DNA from 3 places in the Pseudoalteromonas piscicida genome. Region 2 is predicted to be linked to each of the others. Evidence: predicted binding sites of a transcription regulator. Region 2 holds the regulator's gene; each other region holds the start of a gene.
What was found. Region 2 encodes LexA, which represses DNA repair genes until DNA is damaged. Its sites were predicted from a motif close to TACTGTATNNNNATACAGTA; they were not measured.
Positions count from the first base shown of each region.

Region 1: the regulator LexA is predicted to act here: its motif matches at 3,423-3,442, upstream of B1L02_RS05105 (YebG family protein).
Region 3: the regulator LexA is predicted to act here: its motif matches at 3,352-3,371, upstream of B1L02_RS09965 (SulA-like leucine-rich domain-containing protein).

Region 1 is NZ_CP021646.1:1,071,422-1,076,898, reverse strand. Features, by position in the region: gene B1L02_RS05130 (winged helix-turn-helix domain-containing protein) at 1-69, opposite strand, end outside; gene B1L02_RS05125 (amidohydrolase family protein) at 248-1,333, shown strand; gene B1L02_RS24275 (amidohydrolase family protein) at 1,348-1,746, shown strand; gene dsbB (disulfide bond formation protein DsbB) at 1,950-2,459, shown strand; gene B1L02_RS05115 (hypothetical protein) at 2,472-2,777, shown strand; gene B1L02_RS05110 (ComEA family DNA-binding protein) at 2,829-3,137, opposite strand; gene B1L02_RS05105 (YebG family protein) at 3,458-3,772, shown strand; gene B1L02_RS05100 (amino acid aminotransferase) at 3,831-5,021, opposite strand; gene B1L02_RS05095 (GAF domain-containing protein) at 5,201-5,477, opposite strand, start outside.
Region 2 is NZ_CP021646.1:355,078-360,554, forward strand. Features, by position in the region: rRNA gene B1L02_RS01650 (23S ribosomal RNA) at 1-1,550, shown strand, start outside; rRNA gene rrf (5S ribosomal RNA) at 1,741-1,854, shown strand; partial or broken gene B1L02_RS01660 (transposase) at 2,117-2,308, opposite strand; gene lexA (transcriptional repressor LexA) at 2,554-3,168, shown strand; gene coxB (cytochrome c oxidase subunit II) at 3,529-4,671, shown strand; gene ctaD (cytochrome c oxidase subunit I) at 4,671-5,477, shown strand, end outside.
Region 3 is NZ_CP021646.1:2,123,652-2,129,128, reverse strand. Features, by position in the region: gene B1L02_RS10010 (M48 family metallopeptidase) at 1-227, shown strand, start outside; gene B1L02_RS10005 (helix-turn-helix domain-containing protein) at 250-645, opposite strand; gene B1L02_RS10000 (DUF2938 domain-containing protein) at 718-1,215, shown strand; tRNA gene B1L02_RS09995 (tRNA-Tyr) at 1,233-1,317, opposite strand; tRNA gene B1L02_RS09990 (tRNA-Tyr) at 1,344-1,428, opposite strand; tRNA gene B1L02_RS09985 (tRNA-Tyr) at 1,458-1,542, opposite strand; tRNA gene B1L02_RS09980 (tRNA-Tyr) at 1,563-1,647, opposite strand; gene B1L02_RS09975 (VC2046/SO_2500 family protein) at 1,760-2,281, shown strand; gene B1L02_RS09970 (YchJ family protein) at 2,428-2,889, opposite strand; gene B1L02_RS09965 (SulA-like leucine-rich domain-containing protein) at 2,935-3,330, opposite strand; gene B1L02_RS09960 (tetratricopeptide repeat protein) at 3,661-4,110, opposite strand; gene B1L02_RS09955 (NCS2 family permease) at 4,232-5,477, shown strand, end outside.

The DNA of each region.
Region 1 (5,477 bases), 720 kb from region 2:
CATCACTTTTGGGGTGACGGTATATTCACGGCCAGTCGGATACTCCACAATCTGGTTCAATTTAGGCACAACAAGCCAATTTCCCAAAAGCAAATTTTTCAACCCCAGAACACCTTACATTATTGATTATTATAGTTTTAATTAAATTAAGAAAAATTTCAGAGTTATTTTATATGAAAATTAAAACACAAAGTACCTCGCCAGTTATGCTCGAAGGCATCTAATACGACACTAACTGGTTTTCATTATGAAAAAACAAACATTAATATTTACGGTCTTTTGCACCCTGTCTTCTAATGCATTATTTGCAGCAGTAGACCTTCGTATCGACAATGCTACCATTTTAAATCCTATTGATAAGCACCAAGTCGATATCATTTCCAATCATTGGCTCGCCATCCAAGATGGCAAAATTATACAAGTCTCTGACTCAAGTCAAAAACCGGATGCAGCAAAGGTCATTGATGCTCATGGTCAATACCTCATACCAGGGTTAACCGATAGCCATGTCCACCTAAAAACAATGCCGGGATTGCTTAACACTTCCCCTAACGCTACTCAAATGCAAGCAGCATTTTTAAAACGGCAAGGCGCTAATTATCTTTACTATGGCGTCACACAAGTTATTGACCCGTCAAACACTGCTACCGGCATGACCGAATTTACAGCGAATGGCCCCGCACCCGACGCCTATTTTTGTGGCGCAATGCCGGTTTACCAAGGCTACAACGCTGAAGGCCTTAGTTACTCAAAGTTACATCAACATAAACCCTACTTTGCTGCACAACACGGCGACCCTGCTCATGAGCTAACGCCATCTCAAGCGCACTCTCACCGAGGAGCTCAGCCCTTAACGCGAATGAAATCTGACGGTGCAACTTGTGCCAAACTGTACTTTGAAGATGGCTTTGGAGAAAACAATACTATACCGCTTATTAACCAAAAAACTGCCAAACAGTTAGTCGAGTCAGCAAACTCACTTAAGTTACCCGTAATGGCACATGCGAATGCCGTTGATATGCAACAACTTGCTGTAGACGCCAATATCAACATTATGGCGCATGGACTTTGGAACTGGTTAGCGCCAAATACAGCCCCTAGCGAAAGCGAACTGCCAACCAATGTAAAAGCAGTGCTGGATACCATCATCGAAAAAGACATCGCCTATCAAGCCACATTAAATGTGATGAATGCTCTGGCGAAAGTGACTGACAACACTTTCACCTTCACGTCTGAATATCGTACCGTATTACCTCCGTCTCAAATTGCTTGGTATCAAAGTGAACCTGGTCGCTGGTTTTCTCGAGAAATGGGCAAGGCTGGGGTGAAATAAGTAATGAACAAAAGGTGGCTAAACTTGAGCAAGTTTTCTCTCAAGGGCAACGTGCACTAAATTACCTATATAAAAATGGCGCAACCTTGCTGCTTGGCTCAGATACGCCACCCGCACCAACTTATGCCTCACAACCGGGCTTATCGACTTATCAAGAGTTAACGATGATGGATCAAGCTGGAGTAGATCTCGTTAGCCTGCTATCTGCTGCAACCATTAATAATGCCAAAGCATTTGCGATAGACAACCAGTACGGCAGTATCGCTGCTGGGAAAGTGGCTAATCTATTGCTGTTAAATAGTAACCCTTTGCAGTCAGTCTCGGCTTATAACGATATTGAATACGTTATCTTGCATGGCTTAGCCATTGAGCGCGCTACTTTTCATATCGATGCTCTGGAGAAAAGTGAGTGAGTAAATAAAATACGTCAGAATAGAAATGCTGAGAATGTCGGTCTAACACCAATTGACTTAATCAATTGATCTACTTTGATATTTTCGAACTTCTGCTGGTAACAAGAGTCGAAAAATCGTCGCAAAGATAGCGCACACTGCGAAGTAAGGTTGCTCTAACGCGGCCAGATAAAGCATAATAAAACAAAAAGGGTTTCTCTATAATGAAGATTTCATCTTTTCATCTCTCTAGGCAATCTTGGGGATTGCTAGCACTATCCGCTGCTATTTTTGAAGCCGTTGCACTGTATTTTCAATACGGTATGGGTTTAGAGCCCTGTATTATGTGCATCTATCAGCGTTTTGCTATGTTGGGGTTATTAGCAGCTGGTTTAATCGGTATGATTTCTCCTCGCTCTTTCGCACTGCGTAGTCTCGCATTTGTTTCTTGGGGTGTAGGCAGTATTTGGGGTTATTTTATCGCCCGTGAACATATCAGTATGCAAACCACAACGGATCCATTTGCTTTTACCTGTGACTTTGTACCAAACTTTCCTGCGTTTATGCCGCTTCATGAATGGTTACCAAGCTTTTTTGCTGCAACAGGTGACTGTGGCAACATAGATTGGTCGTTTGCAGGACTATCTATGCCTGGGTGGATGGAGATTATCTTTGCATTTTATAGTGTTGCATTTATTCTTTTCTTATTTTTCCACGTTACCAAAAAAAGTTGAGATATCACATTCATGCATTTTAGGTTAAGCCAAATTGAGCAACTAAGAGCGTTTAAATTACGTGACAAGCAGGTGATCTTACGTCTTGCACTTAGCCATCTTGATGCGAAAACAAAGGTCGTGTTAAGGGTAGCAAAGTTGCTACTGCTCACACCGTTTTTTGCCTCATTGGTCGTATTTGAAGGCTGGCTGTTATTACCTGTCTTACTGGTGGCTGGATTAATATATCCGCTACTGACTACACCACTGGAAATACAGTTTGGCAAACCCAAATTGACTCAGGCAATCGACGAATTTAACGCGTCGAATAAGCCCTAATCTTCAATCTACCTGTGTGCGAGCAGCTTTGCTCGCACACAATAACACTAACTAGACTCTAATTTTCCCCTCCAGCTTCGCCAATATTCCTTTCCCAATTCCTTTTACTTCCAGCAACTCCGTTGTTGTTTTAAAGCGCCCCATTTTCTTACGGTACTCAACGATGGCCTCAGCTTTACGAATACCAATCCCTGGTAAACTTGAAAGCGCCGAAGCATCAGCAGAATTAATATTGAGTACAGCACTTTGCTGCTGTATCTGAGAGACTGATTTTTCTTGATCCGCTGGTTTTGCGAGCACACTTGAACAACTCAAACCTAACGCCAATAAAATAGAAAGTATGGTGGATTTATTGAACATATATACACTCCTTGTGCGTAAAAAGTATCCAAAGCTTTTTGCATTCGTTTCGATGGGTGATTGCAACTAGCTTTTTTAAATAACCTGAGCTTCGGATAATTATTTCCTTATCCAAACCTCAGGTTAAATAAAGATCGGGACATTGACTTTGTCAAAAAACATTCATTCTTTTAAAAATCAAAATAAACCTTAATTTGTTGTTTTTTATAGCCTTAATTAATTTCCTCTCGCTCATCGCCACTTGAAAATTTTTCAAAATAGCTTGCTTAATAACTCAATCCGATTTACTGTATAAAAAAACAGTGACTAGGGGAATAACCATGGCCGTTATCATCAAATATGTTGTTGAAAGAAATGGAGTCGAGCGTATGACTTTCACGTCTAAAAAAGAAGCTGATGCTTATGATAAGATGCTAGATGTAGCTGAAGCATTGGAAGACATGCTAACGAAAGTTGACGTGCCGCTGAGTGAGCAACAAATTGAATCCCTAGCGCTTGAAATTGCAAAACAAAAAGATGACTTTGTATCTGTGTTAAAGGGTGGCAAAGCAGCACCGAAGGCTAATACGAAAAACAAATCTGAAGACGAAAAAGCGTCAGATTCAGATAAAGTGACCAAAATTAAGCAAGCCTAAGTGAAAATAAAAAACCGCAGCTTTTGCGGTTTTTTATTTTGTTCTGTGTAGCGTGATATTATTTAATCACGCTTGCAACTGCATCAGCAAAGTAATCAATATTGTCTTTGCTTACACCAGCTACGTTAACGCGGCTAGAACCTACCATATAGATAGCATATTCGGTGCGAAGTCTGTCAATTTGCTCTTTATTAATACCTAAGAAAGAGAACATACCGTGCTGACGGTCGATGAACGAGAAGTCTTGCTCAACACCTTTTGCTGCTAGACTTTCTTTGATTAAAGTACGTAGGCCATTGATACGACCGCGCATTTCATCAAGCTCGTCGTACCACATTTGTGTAAGTTCTGTACTGCTTAGAATGGTATTTACAATATCAGCACCGTGCGCAGGAGGCATTGAATAAATACTACGAACAACACTAAGTAATACTGAGTTTGAAACATCGGCAGTTGCACTGTCTTTTGCAATGATTGAACACGCACCGATACGCTCGCGGTATAGACCAAAGTTCTTAGAGCAAGATGAACAGATGATCATTTCATCCACCGTATCTGCAACCGTTCTAAGGCCTTGTGCATCTTCTTCAAGGCTAGTACCAAAACCTTGGTATGCAATATCAATTAATGGCGTAAAGCCTTGCTCTTTTGCAAGTTCAGCAACCACTTTCCATTGCGCTTGATTTAAGTCCATACCACTTGGGTTATGACAACATGCATGAAGTAGTACCACATCACCTTTAGGTACTTGTTTCAGTGCATTGATCATCTCATCAAATAGCAAACCTTTGTTTTCGTAGTCGTAGTAAGGATACTCTTTGACTGTTAGACCAGCAGCTTCAAATAGGCTGATGTGATTTGCCCAAGTTGGAGTCGTAACCCAAACAGTTGCATTGGTGTTGCAACGTTTAATAAATTCGGCAGCAACACGCAATGCGCCAGTACCACCCGGAGCTTGCGCCGTACGTACACGGTTTGCCAATAGTGTACTATGCTCTCCAAGTAACAGCGTTTCCATCTTTTGACAGAAGTCTAAGTTACCAGCCAAACCAATATAAGATTTTGTCGTTTCGTTTTCTAAACGAAACGCTTCCGCTTTTTTAACCGCTCTAAGTACCGGCGTGTTTCCCTGCTCGTCCTTATAAACACCTACACCAAGGTCAATTTTGTTTGGGTTAGTGTCCTGTTTATAAGCGGCCATCAGGCCTAAAATAGGATCTGTTGGAAGTGGTTTTAGCTCTGAGAACATGGCTTATCTCTTTTATTTTAATTAATGCAAACTCGAGCGGCTGACGCCCGATTCCAGTAGACTTGATGGTAACATAGAGACTTGCTTCTCAGTTACCATATTTGTCTAGAATTTTATTCATTTTTGTAAACTTAGTAGCACCGCATATTCCTCAAGTTTACAGCCCCACTATCCTACAATTATTCGGGTAAATATTCAGGAATTCTCGTACATGCAGCTGCAAGCAATGCTAAAATTTCTTCGTTGAAAAATGACTCAGAGAACGCTTCTGCATCAATAATTCCAATACAATTTTGAGCATCATCAAATAATGGCAAACAGGTTTCCGCTTTTACCTTTGGATCGCAAGTGTAGTACTCTCCACCACTGGCGACATATTGAGGAATGTCATTAATCACTCGAGCTTTAGCGCTCAACACGGTTTGGATATTATTTGAAGTAGCGGCAAAAGCCTCA
Region 2 (5,477 bases):
TAAGGCGAGGCTGAAGAGCGTAGTCGATGGGAAACGGGTTAATATTCCCGTACTCGGTATGAATGCGATGGGGGGACGGAGCAGGCTAGGCAAGCATGGCGTTGGTTGTCCATGTGAAAGGCTGTAGGCTGGTGACTTAGGAAAATCCGGGTTGCTAAGGCTGAGAGTCGAGACGAGCCACTAAGGTGGTGAAGTTGTTGATGCCCTACTTCCAGGAAAAGCCTCTAAGCTTCAGTTTATACTGAATCGTACCCTAAACCGACACAGGTGGTCAGGTAGAGAATACTAAGGCGCTTGAGAGAACTCGGGTGAAGGAACTAGGCAAAATTGTACCGTAACTTCGGGAGAAGGTACGCTCTTGTTTGTGAAAGACTTGCTCTGTAAGCAAACGAGAGCCGCAGTGACCAGGTGGCTGGGACTGTTTATTAAAAACACAGCACTGTGCAAAATCGTAAGATGACGTATACGGTGTGACACCTGCCCGGTGCCGGAAGGTTAATTGATGGGGTTAGCTTAGGCGAAGCTCTTGATCGAAGCCCCGGTAAACGGCGGCCGTAACTATAACGGTCCTAAGGTAGCGAAATTCCTTGTCGGGTAAGTTCCGACCTGCACGAATGGTGTAACCATGGCCACGCTGTCTCCACCCGAGACTCAGTGAAATTGAAATCGCAGTGAAGATGCTGTGTACCCGCGGCTAGACGGAAAGACCCCGTGAACCTTTACTACAGCTTGGCACTGAACATTGACCCTACATGTGTAGGATAGGTGGGAGGCTTTGAAGCGCAGACGCTAGTTTGTGTGGAGCCGACCTTGAAATACCACCCTTGTAGTGTTGATGTTCTAACTTAGGCCCCTGAATCGGGGTTGAGGACAGTGCCTGGTGGGTAGTTTGACTGGGGCGGTCTCCTCCCAAAGAGTAACGGAGGAGCACGAAGGTTTGCTAAGTACGGTCGGACATCGTACGGTTAGTGTAATGGTAGAAGCAAGCTTAACTGCGAGACAGACACGTCGAGCAGGTACGAAAGTAGGTCATAGTGATCCGGTGGTTCTGAATGGAAGGGCCATCGCTCAACGGATAAAAGGTACTCCGGGGATAACAGGCTGATACCGCCCAAGAGTTCATATCGACGGCGGTGTTTGGCACCTCGATGTCGGCTCATCACATCCTGGGGCTGAAGTCGGTCCCAAGGGTATGGCTGTTCGCCATTTAAAGTGGTACGCGAGCTGGGTTTAGAACGTCGTGAGACAGTTCGGTCCCTATCTGCCGTGGGCGTTTGAGAATTGAGAGGGGCTGCTCCTAGTACGAGAGGACCGGAGTGGACGAACCGCTGGTGTTCGGGTTGTGATGCCAATTGCATTGCCCGGTAGCTACGTTCGGAATCGATAACCGCTGAAAGCATCTAAGCGGGAAGCGAGCCTCGAGATGAGTTCTCACTTTGACTTAGAGTCAACTGAAGGGCCGTTGAAGACTACAACGTTGATAGGCGAGATGTGGAAGTGCTGTGAGGCATTAAGCTAACTCGTACTAATTACCCGTGAGGCTTAACCATACAACGCCAAAGTGGTTTATAAGCGACAGAAGTTAATAGACTAAAGTAGACAAAAGAATTTAATAAGCTTTTTCCGGATTTAAGAATTAAACAAGGTGACCAACCTCAGGGTATCGCGAAATCGGTTCACCTTGCGCAAATGGAATGCTCGTGCGAGGCACGATGTCATTAGACATTTGCCCCCAGTTTTCCTGGTGACTATAGCGTTTTGGAACCACCTGACCCCATGCCGAACTCAGAAGTGAAACAAAACAGCGTCGATGATAGTGTGGATTACCCATGTGAAAGTAGAACATCGCCAGGGCCAAATAAGAGAAACCCGTTGCAGAGATGCGACGGGTTTTTTGCTGTTTGGGGTATAGAAAACCTCGCAAGCCAATCAACACATCGCGAGGTAAACTCGCTCCTACCACAGCATCAGCACAGTGCAACATGGTAGGAGATGTATGGACTCCTCTCCCTTAACGGGAGAGTACGGTATAAAGATATTGCAAAACACTTTTATGATGCCGCGGGCGAAAACTTAGCTCCAATTGCGCGAAAACTGCGAATAATACCAATCCATCTTAACTTTTTCCCACCTCTATCCAGTCACGTTGACACATTTTAACCACTCGTTTTGTACATGATACAAAGTCATTCCAAGCCTCACTACAACTCTCAACAATATCTTCATAACCTTTGAAACAACGATTCGCTAAATGATGCTGACGCAGCCAACTCCATACTTGCTCTATTGGGTTCAGCTCTGGTGAATAATACCAATTATACCAATCCATCTTAAGTTTTTCCCACTAGAAGCCGCACTCTCTAGAGCACATATCGATCACAACATGTTGAGTATCGCTAATAAAGTCGTTCCAAGTGCGAGTACATGTGTTCAGAATATCTTCGTTAGCTATCAACAAATACACTTAAAATATGGCGAATAAAGAAACATTTGCGATTTTTTTTGAGCTGTATATACTTACAGTAAATAAACTACTGTATGGAACACCAGTTAATGCGTCCTCTAACGAAACGACAAGAACAAATCTTTGAATTAATAAAAGTATTCATAAAAGATACTGGCATGCCTCCAACTCGCGCTGAAATAGCTGATGCTTTGGGTTTTAAGAGTGCAAACGCAGCAGAAGAGCATCTAAAAGCGCTTGCGAAAAAGGGAGTTATTGAAATGGTTCCAGGAGCAAGCCGAGGCATCAGACTTGTAGAGGATGAATCTGAGCAACTTGGCTTACCTATTATCGGCCGTGTTGCAGCTGGCGAACCCATACTGGCGGAACAACATGTAGAAAGTCACTGTAATGTGGATGCGAGCTTTTTTAAGCCTAATGCAGATTACCTTTTGAGGGTTAATGGTATGAGTATGAAGGACATTGGCATTATGGATGGGGATCTACTAGCGGTTCACAGAACCCAAGTGGCGGAAAATGGGCAAGTGATAGTTGCTCGTGTTGAAGAGGATGTGACTGTCAAGCGCCTTGAAAAGAAAGGAAAGAAAGTTTTTCTGCATGCTGAGAACGAAGAGTTTAAAGCGATTGAAGTGGATCTTGAGCATCAAAATTTCTCCATTGAAGGGCTAGCCGTAGGTGTGATTAGAAGCGCTGACTGGATGTAGTTTATGAAAGCAAGCGTAGCGTTAAATATAAAGTTGCGCTTGCTTAAACTATATTTTGTTTAGAAAGGAATAATTAACTTTTCTAACTGTGTGAAAGTAAGGTGATTATAGTGACTTTATTCATCTAGCAATATTTTTAGCTTTCTGATCTTTATATACTATTTTTCACCATTCTTCGTTTTACTCCCGATAATCCCCAGTTTTGCTTCTAAAGTTAGTCTTCTCAAAAATCTTGCATTTTGGTTGTTTTTTGACTAATTGGTTAATAGTCGTGCAGTAAGTCTATGTACAAATAGACAATATGACAGTCATCCAATAATAACAAAAGACAACCACGAGTTGTCTTGAAGGAGACGTCAAATGAAAATTTGTCGATTAGTTGTAGCATTCATCGCAGTGCTAATCGCCATGCCCTCACTTGCTAACAGCGCTTACAATATGAGGCAAGGTGTTACAGACATTAGTCATCAAGTGTATGAGCTTCACATGACCATATTTCTAATATGTTGTGTCATAGGAGTGATTGTATTTGGGATTATGTTTTGGGCGCTTATAAAACACAGAAAGTCAAAAGGCGTTGTTGCAGCGCAATTTCATGAAAGTACCAAAGTGGAAATACTTTGGACTGCAATTCCCTTCCTGATACTCATTGGTATGGCAATACCAGCCACAAAAACGCTTATTGCAATGGAAGACACGAGTAAAGCTGATCTGACCATTAAGGTCACAGGCTCTCAGTGGAAATGGCACTATGAGTATATGGGGCATGATGTTGAGTTCTACTCTTTGCTCTCTACTCCGAAAGATGAAATTAGTGATCTTAAAGAAAAAAATGAAAATTACCTACTTGAAGTTGATAAGCATTTAGTTATTCCCACCGATAGGAAAGTTCGCTTTTTGATGACCTCAGATGATGTCATCCATTCTTGGTGGGTGCCCGATTTTGCGGTGAAGAAGGACGCCAATCCAGGCTTTATAAATGAGGCATGGACTAAAGTAAATGATGAAGGAATATACAGGGGACAATGTGCCGAATTATGCGGCAAAGATCATGGCTTTATGCCAGTTGTCGTTGAGGCTGTAAGCCCTGATAAATTCGATAGGTGGCTCAGTGACGCGAAAGCCGAAAAAGCAAAAGCGGAAGCTGAGTCACAAGCTGTAGCCCAACAAACTCTTTCGAAAGAAGAGTTGATGGAGGTCGGCGAACAAACTTACATGGCTTACTGTGCAGCTTGCCATCAACCCACGGGGCTTGGGCTACCAGGTGTCTTCCCTGCAATGAAAGGGAGTAAAGTTGTTACTGGAGATATAAAAGATCATATAGATATTTTGCTTTTAGGTCGACCTGGTACTGCTATGCAATCCTTCGCAAAGCAATTAACAATCAAGCAGATCGCTGGGGTTATTACCTATAAAAGAAATAGCTGGGGTAATGACACGGGCGATGTTATTCAGCCAAGCCAAATACAGCGTGAGATAGATGCATTAGAGGAGGGTAAGTAATGAGTGCCATTGTAGAAGAACATTCACACCATACAGCTCCAAAAGGCTTAAAGCGCTGGCTGTTTACTACCAATCATAAAGACATTGGAACACTGTATTTATTGTTCTCACTAACCATGTTTTTAATTGGCGGTGCTATGGCTATGGTGATCCGAGCCGAGCTTTTCCAACCTGGGTTACAGCTTGTAGATCCGCATTTTTTTAATCAAATGACGACAGTCCATGGACTAATAATGGTATTTGGCGCAGTAATGCCCGCATTTACTGGTCTTGCCAACTGGATGATCCCAATGATGATTGGTGCTCCTGATATGGCGCTACCGAGAATGAATAACTGGAGTTTTTGGATACTACCCTTTGCATTTGCAATTTTACTGATGTCATTGTTTTTGGAAGGTGGTGGGCCCGCTTTCGGTTGGACTTTTTATGCGCCACTATCTACAACGTACAGCAATGATAACACTGCATTTTTTGTTTTTGCGGTCCACATAATGGGCATTAGCTCTATTATGGGTGCTATCAATGTTATCGTGACTATCGTCAATCTTAGAGCTCCAGGTATGACATGGATGAAGTTGCCTTTGTTTGTTTGGACTTGGTTGATAACTGCATTTCTTCTTATTGCTGTTATGCCCGTACTCGCTGGCGCTGTGACTATGGTATTGACCGATAAATTCTTTGGAACGAGCTTTTTTGATGCAGCAGGTGGTGGTGATCCAGTTATGTTCCAGCATATATTCTGGTTCTTTGGTCACCCTGAAGTGTATATCATGATATTACCTGCCTTCGGCATAATCTCTACGATA
Region 3 (5,477 bases), 1.8 Mb from region 2:
GCTGGGGCAGTTTTTCATCTAAAGGCGTGCTTGCGTTTAATACGTTTTTGATTGGTGCGCCTAAGTGGGTAATTGACTATGTGGTCGTGCACGAACTTTGCCATTTTCATGTCATGGCACACAATAGCGCATTTTGGCATTTGGTAACAAAGCACTATGGCCACGACCATAAAATGGCTCGGCGTTACTTACGTGACCACGGTAGTGACTTGATGATTGAGCATTAGCATAGTGTCCGGTTTATGCCTGTTATTTTTCGGGCCTCACTTTTCCCACGCGTTTTAAAAGCTTTTGAAATGTCGGACACTCAAAATGGCTTGGCGCAGGGCATTTGGCAGCGTGATAGAGGCCATCTCGCATTGCAGTTAAATGCTTAATGGTTTCATTTAATTCATCCGCTTTGGATTGTAACTTCGCCCTATCAATATCCGCTTTACCCTCGGGGGTAAACATGTCCGCTATTTCATCTAACGAAAAGCCTGCGTTTCTGCCTAGTGTAATAAGCGCTAGACGTTCAAGTATCGAAGGGGGGAAAACACGTTTGAGCCCCTGTCGACCAATCGATCGGATCAGTCCTTTTTCTTCATAATATCTAAGCGTGGATGCGGGTAAACCTGACTTCTTTGCAACTTCACTGATATCCATTCTAGCCCTTGACTTAAAGTTAACTTGAACTAGTAGGATAGCGGCTATCAGTAAAAAAGAGGAGTAAAAATAGTGGAAAACCTATATTCGATGTTAATGCCAGCAGTCGTGATTGGCGTTGGTGCAACGCTTGTTATGGATTTGTGGGCATTTATGCTAAGTCGCGTGTTTGCCATAAAGGGCTTAGATTATGCGTTAGTTGGTAGGTGGATTGGACACTTGTGTCAAGGTCAACTTACGCATCAAGGTATCGGGCGTAGTAAACCAATATCTGGTGAACGTGTCATTGGCTGGTGCATGCATTATCTCATTGGGATTGTATTCGCCTTGGTGTTACTACAGGGCGTGGGCAAGCCTTGGTTGATTGAGCCTAGCCTTTTGATTGCGTTAGTTTTTGGCTTAATAACATGTGTTTTTCCATTTTTTATTATGCAACCCTGTTTTGGCGCAGGGATCGCAGCATCTAAATTACCAGAGCCGAATAAGGCAAGGGTAAAAAGTATGGCAGCACATTTGATTTTTGGCTTTGGATTATTTTTAAGCTCGTTTATATATGTAAGCTTATTATGAGATAAAACAATAGAAGGTGGTGGAGGGAGCTGGATTCGAACCAGCGAAGGCTGAGCCGTCAGATTTACAGTCTGATCCCTTTGGCCGCTCGGGAACCCCTCCATCATTTGGAGCGTTTACTTTAAAAGTGGTGGAGGGAGCTGGATTCGAACCAGCGAAGGCTGAGCCGTCAGATTTACAGTCTGATCCCTTTGGCCGCTCGGGAACCCCTCCATACATTTTAAAGCGTTACAATTTGAAAGTGGTGGAGGGAGCTGGATTCGAACCAGCGAAGGCTGAGCCGTCAGATTTACAGTCTGATCCCTTTGGCCGCTCGGGAACCCCTCCGAAATTGTAACTGTTGTTTATGGTGGAGGGAGCTGGATTCGAACCAGCGAAGGCTGAGCCGTCAGATTTACAGTCTGATCCCTTTGGCCGCTCGGGAACCCCTCCTAAACAACGGCGGTGATAATAACAAAGTTTTTTTCGAAGTAAAGAAAACTACTAAAGTTTTTCGGAAAAAGGCCGATAAATTCATAATTAGTAAAATAATCGGTTGGAATACATGCAAATTGATGGCGTTTTAATCAGTGAGTCGCAATTAGGGTCCGCGTTGAACATCAGTGTTCATGAGACGCGCTCTGCCGATTTTGCCATGCTGTTATCTATGCTATCAACCGATGCATTAGATTTTAGCCAATTTCATCTACCAAAATCTGAAGCTGCCGCAAAAGATAACTCAGAAGAAATACTAAAAAAGCAATTTGAAATAGGTCCACAAAAGCCACTTGCCCCAAAAGAGTACAATATGCTTATTGGTCAGCATAACGCGCAGCTGGTATCTATGGGGGCGATGGCGACCTTGCGATTACAGGAAAATTTAAATCCAGAACCTTTTGCCGCACGAAATGATAAAAAGCATATTCCACTCGAAGTTGTAGAAAATTTGGAACCAGCGGTTAAAAGACGTTTGGCGAGCGCGCAAGGTAAACTGGCCTTGGTTACTGATAAGGCAATGGATGCAGCTGGTTTCTATGATCAAATTGCAACGGGAGATATGCAGAGTATGTTACGCGCGACGGCGTAACAACATTAGCTGCTTGCTTCGTTACTAGGCTGACATTCAACGCTATGCTTATCGCGCCTCATATTTAAGCTGAACGGCTCTTAATCATCCTTAGCTCGCTTCAAGCTTTTTTATTGCTTTGTATCTAATCTCGAATTCAGATTATTTTAGCTACCGTGGCACTTTTTGTACTTTTTATCACTCCCACACGGACAAACGTCATTTCTGCCTACTTTGGTTGCAGGCGCATCGTACAATTCGCCATCTAAGTAATACCATCTGCCTGCTTCGGTAATAAAATTTGATCTCTCATGGAGTATATAGTGCATGTTTTCTGCGATATAGTGCGCCTTAAACTCAACGATCCCCTGAGTAGCTTCTACTACTTCTTCTAGCACTTCCAATTTTATAAAGTGTGCATAATTAGCGAATGCTGCAATATCGTCGACATTGTTTTGTGCTTGTTTAGCATGGGCGTAGGTGTCATGAATATACTTTGCATCTTTTAAGCAGTATGCCGTATAGCGAGAGCGCATGAGTATTTGAGGACGCTCTGCGAATTTTTGTCCCTTAAGATAAGGCTCACAACATTGCGAATAGGGAAGGGATGAATTGCAATAACAAGACATAAAAACTTCTGTTTTAACAAATTTATATCCCGTTATTGTAGCTTGTTAAGCGCTTTGAAAACAGAGGATCGCAACGTCAGATACCGGCAATTCCATTTTGTTGATAGTTTGCACTGAAGCAATATTAGTCCAAATCACCACAGCAGCGAAATTACCATTGCTTATAGCACTTTTAAGCACATACTCAAGGTCGTATATATGCTTTTGCCTAATGACGAGCAACTTGCTTGCATCAACTGAAGCACTCTCTAGTAGTGACTTGTTTGGTACATTATCGGGCGCAACGAGTAGCGTCCAGCCTTGTTTATGCTGACATTTATGTAAAACTTTAAGTAACTCTAAGCTAGCGACGATCTCATCTTCAACGATAGCAGTATTGATTTCGTTAAGTGTGTAGTAAGTCGAATTGTTTGGCTGTAGAAGTGTATTGCTGTGTAACATAATTGTCTCACTGGTTATCTATACAGTATGTGTGTACAGTAGTTTATACAGTGTGTGAATGCAAGAAAAATTGCTAACTTTTTAATCAATATTTACGTTTAGTTTGTATTGAATTTGAATTTGTCAGATAAAACAGCGGGTTGTGATTTTTTAAAATGAGCGCTTAATTGACGAAAGTTCAGTATGGGTAAAGCAACAGAAAGTTTTCTCAGATGCTATACAGTGGTTTTCGTACTGTATCGATTTTGATAATCGCAGAGGGAAAGCCCACGTTTACTTAAGCGGAGGCTTGACTACACCGAGCCTATGTTTCGGTGAGTAAAATTTAATTTATTGGCTAATATGTTGTAGCTGATGAATTTGTTCATAAAGGGTTGCTGCATAGCACTGCGCATCTCTAAAGCGCTTAGTCGTAAGAAACCGGCGAACATCAAGTAGGACTTGTTCAGCGCCTTTATGGCCTTGACTGCTGGCCAAGCTCAACCATGCGGCTGCATGAAAGGGGCTGGGTGGAACACCTTGACCTTTCATAAACAACAAACCTAAAAAGAACTGTGCCTTCAAATCACCAGACATTGCCGCCAGTCTTAGCCATTTAGCCGCAAGCGGGAAAGACCTTTCTTTTAGGTAATAGAGGCCTTTTTTCAAAGCTTGGGTATTGTCGTGAAGATCTGGGAATTTTGCGTCCGCTTTTAATGGTGACGTTACAAATTCAAGCACATTCAGCAGCTGCTGTTCTAAGTCATGGTTTGCTGAGTTGTCGGTGCTATTTTGATCCATATCTTTATTCGCAATAATGTTGATAAGCAGAGTGTAGCTGAATTTTAACTATTTTGTCCGAGTTTTAAAGTGATTCGTGTTAAAATCCAACCACTTGTTCCTCAAATTTGTAATTTTAGTTATGCTCGAGCGGTTATTTTCACTGCAAGCTATGCACACCAATGTAAGAACCGAGGTGATTGCAGGCTTGACGACATTCGTTACTATGGTTTACATCGTTTTTGTAAACCCTGCAATGCTAGCAGAAGCTGGCATGGATCATGGCGCTGCTTTTGTTGCAACCTGTATCGCAGCTGCAATCGGCTGTTTTATTATGGGGCTATGGGCAAACTATCCATTAGCGCTTGCACCTGGGATGGGCTTAAACGCCTTTTTTACCTATGGTGTTGTGCTTGGCATGGGCTATACATGGCAAAGTGCATTAGGCGCGGTATTTATGTCGGGCTGTTTATTTCTATTTTTGAGCGTATTTAAAGTGCGCGAGTGGGTGATCCAAGCTATCCCCATCGTGTTAAAGCGCGCGATCGCCGCAGGTATTGGCGCATTCTTAGCATTAATCGCGCTAAAGAATGCAAAGATTGTGGTCGCGAGTGATGCTACATTAGTACAACTTGGTGATATCACTTCTCCCGGCCCGCTATTAGCCATTGCTAGCTTTTTCGTGATTGCGGCGCTCATGTACCGTGAAATAAAAAGTGGTGTGCTTATCAGCATTTTAATGGTAACGGGTATTGCGTGGGGACTTGGCCTTGTAGACTATCACGGGGTTGTTGATGTGCCCCCAAGCATCGCGCCGACCTATATGCAGTTAGATTTGAGCGGAATTTTTGAGCTTTCCATGCTCAGTGTGGTGTTTGCATTTTTATTTGTCGATTTATTTGATACCAGTGGCACATTGGTTGCGGTGACGCAAAAGGCCGGATTATCTGACGAACATGGTCGTATGCCAAGGCTGGGTAGGGCATTGTCAGCTGACAGCACAGCAACGATTGCAGGCTCAGTGCTCGGTACCTCGACGACGACTTCATACATTGAATCGGTATCTGGTGTATCTGTCGGTGGTCGCACAGGATTGACGGCCGTGGTCGTGGGGATCTGCTTCTTACTCATGATGTTCTTTGCGCCATTGGCACAAATGGTTCCTGCATATGCGACGGCAGGCGCTATACTGTATGTGTCGGTACTAATGCTGCAAAACCTAAAGTTGATTAATTGGGATGAGATGAGCGATGCTATTCCTGTCAGTGTTGTGTTATTGATGACACCGCTTACGTTTTCAATCGCACATGGTATTGCTTTGGGTTTTATTTCTTATACGGCAGTTAAATTGGCGTGTAACAAAGCAAATGAAATCAGTATCAGCGTTT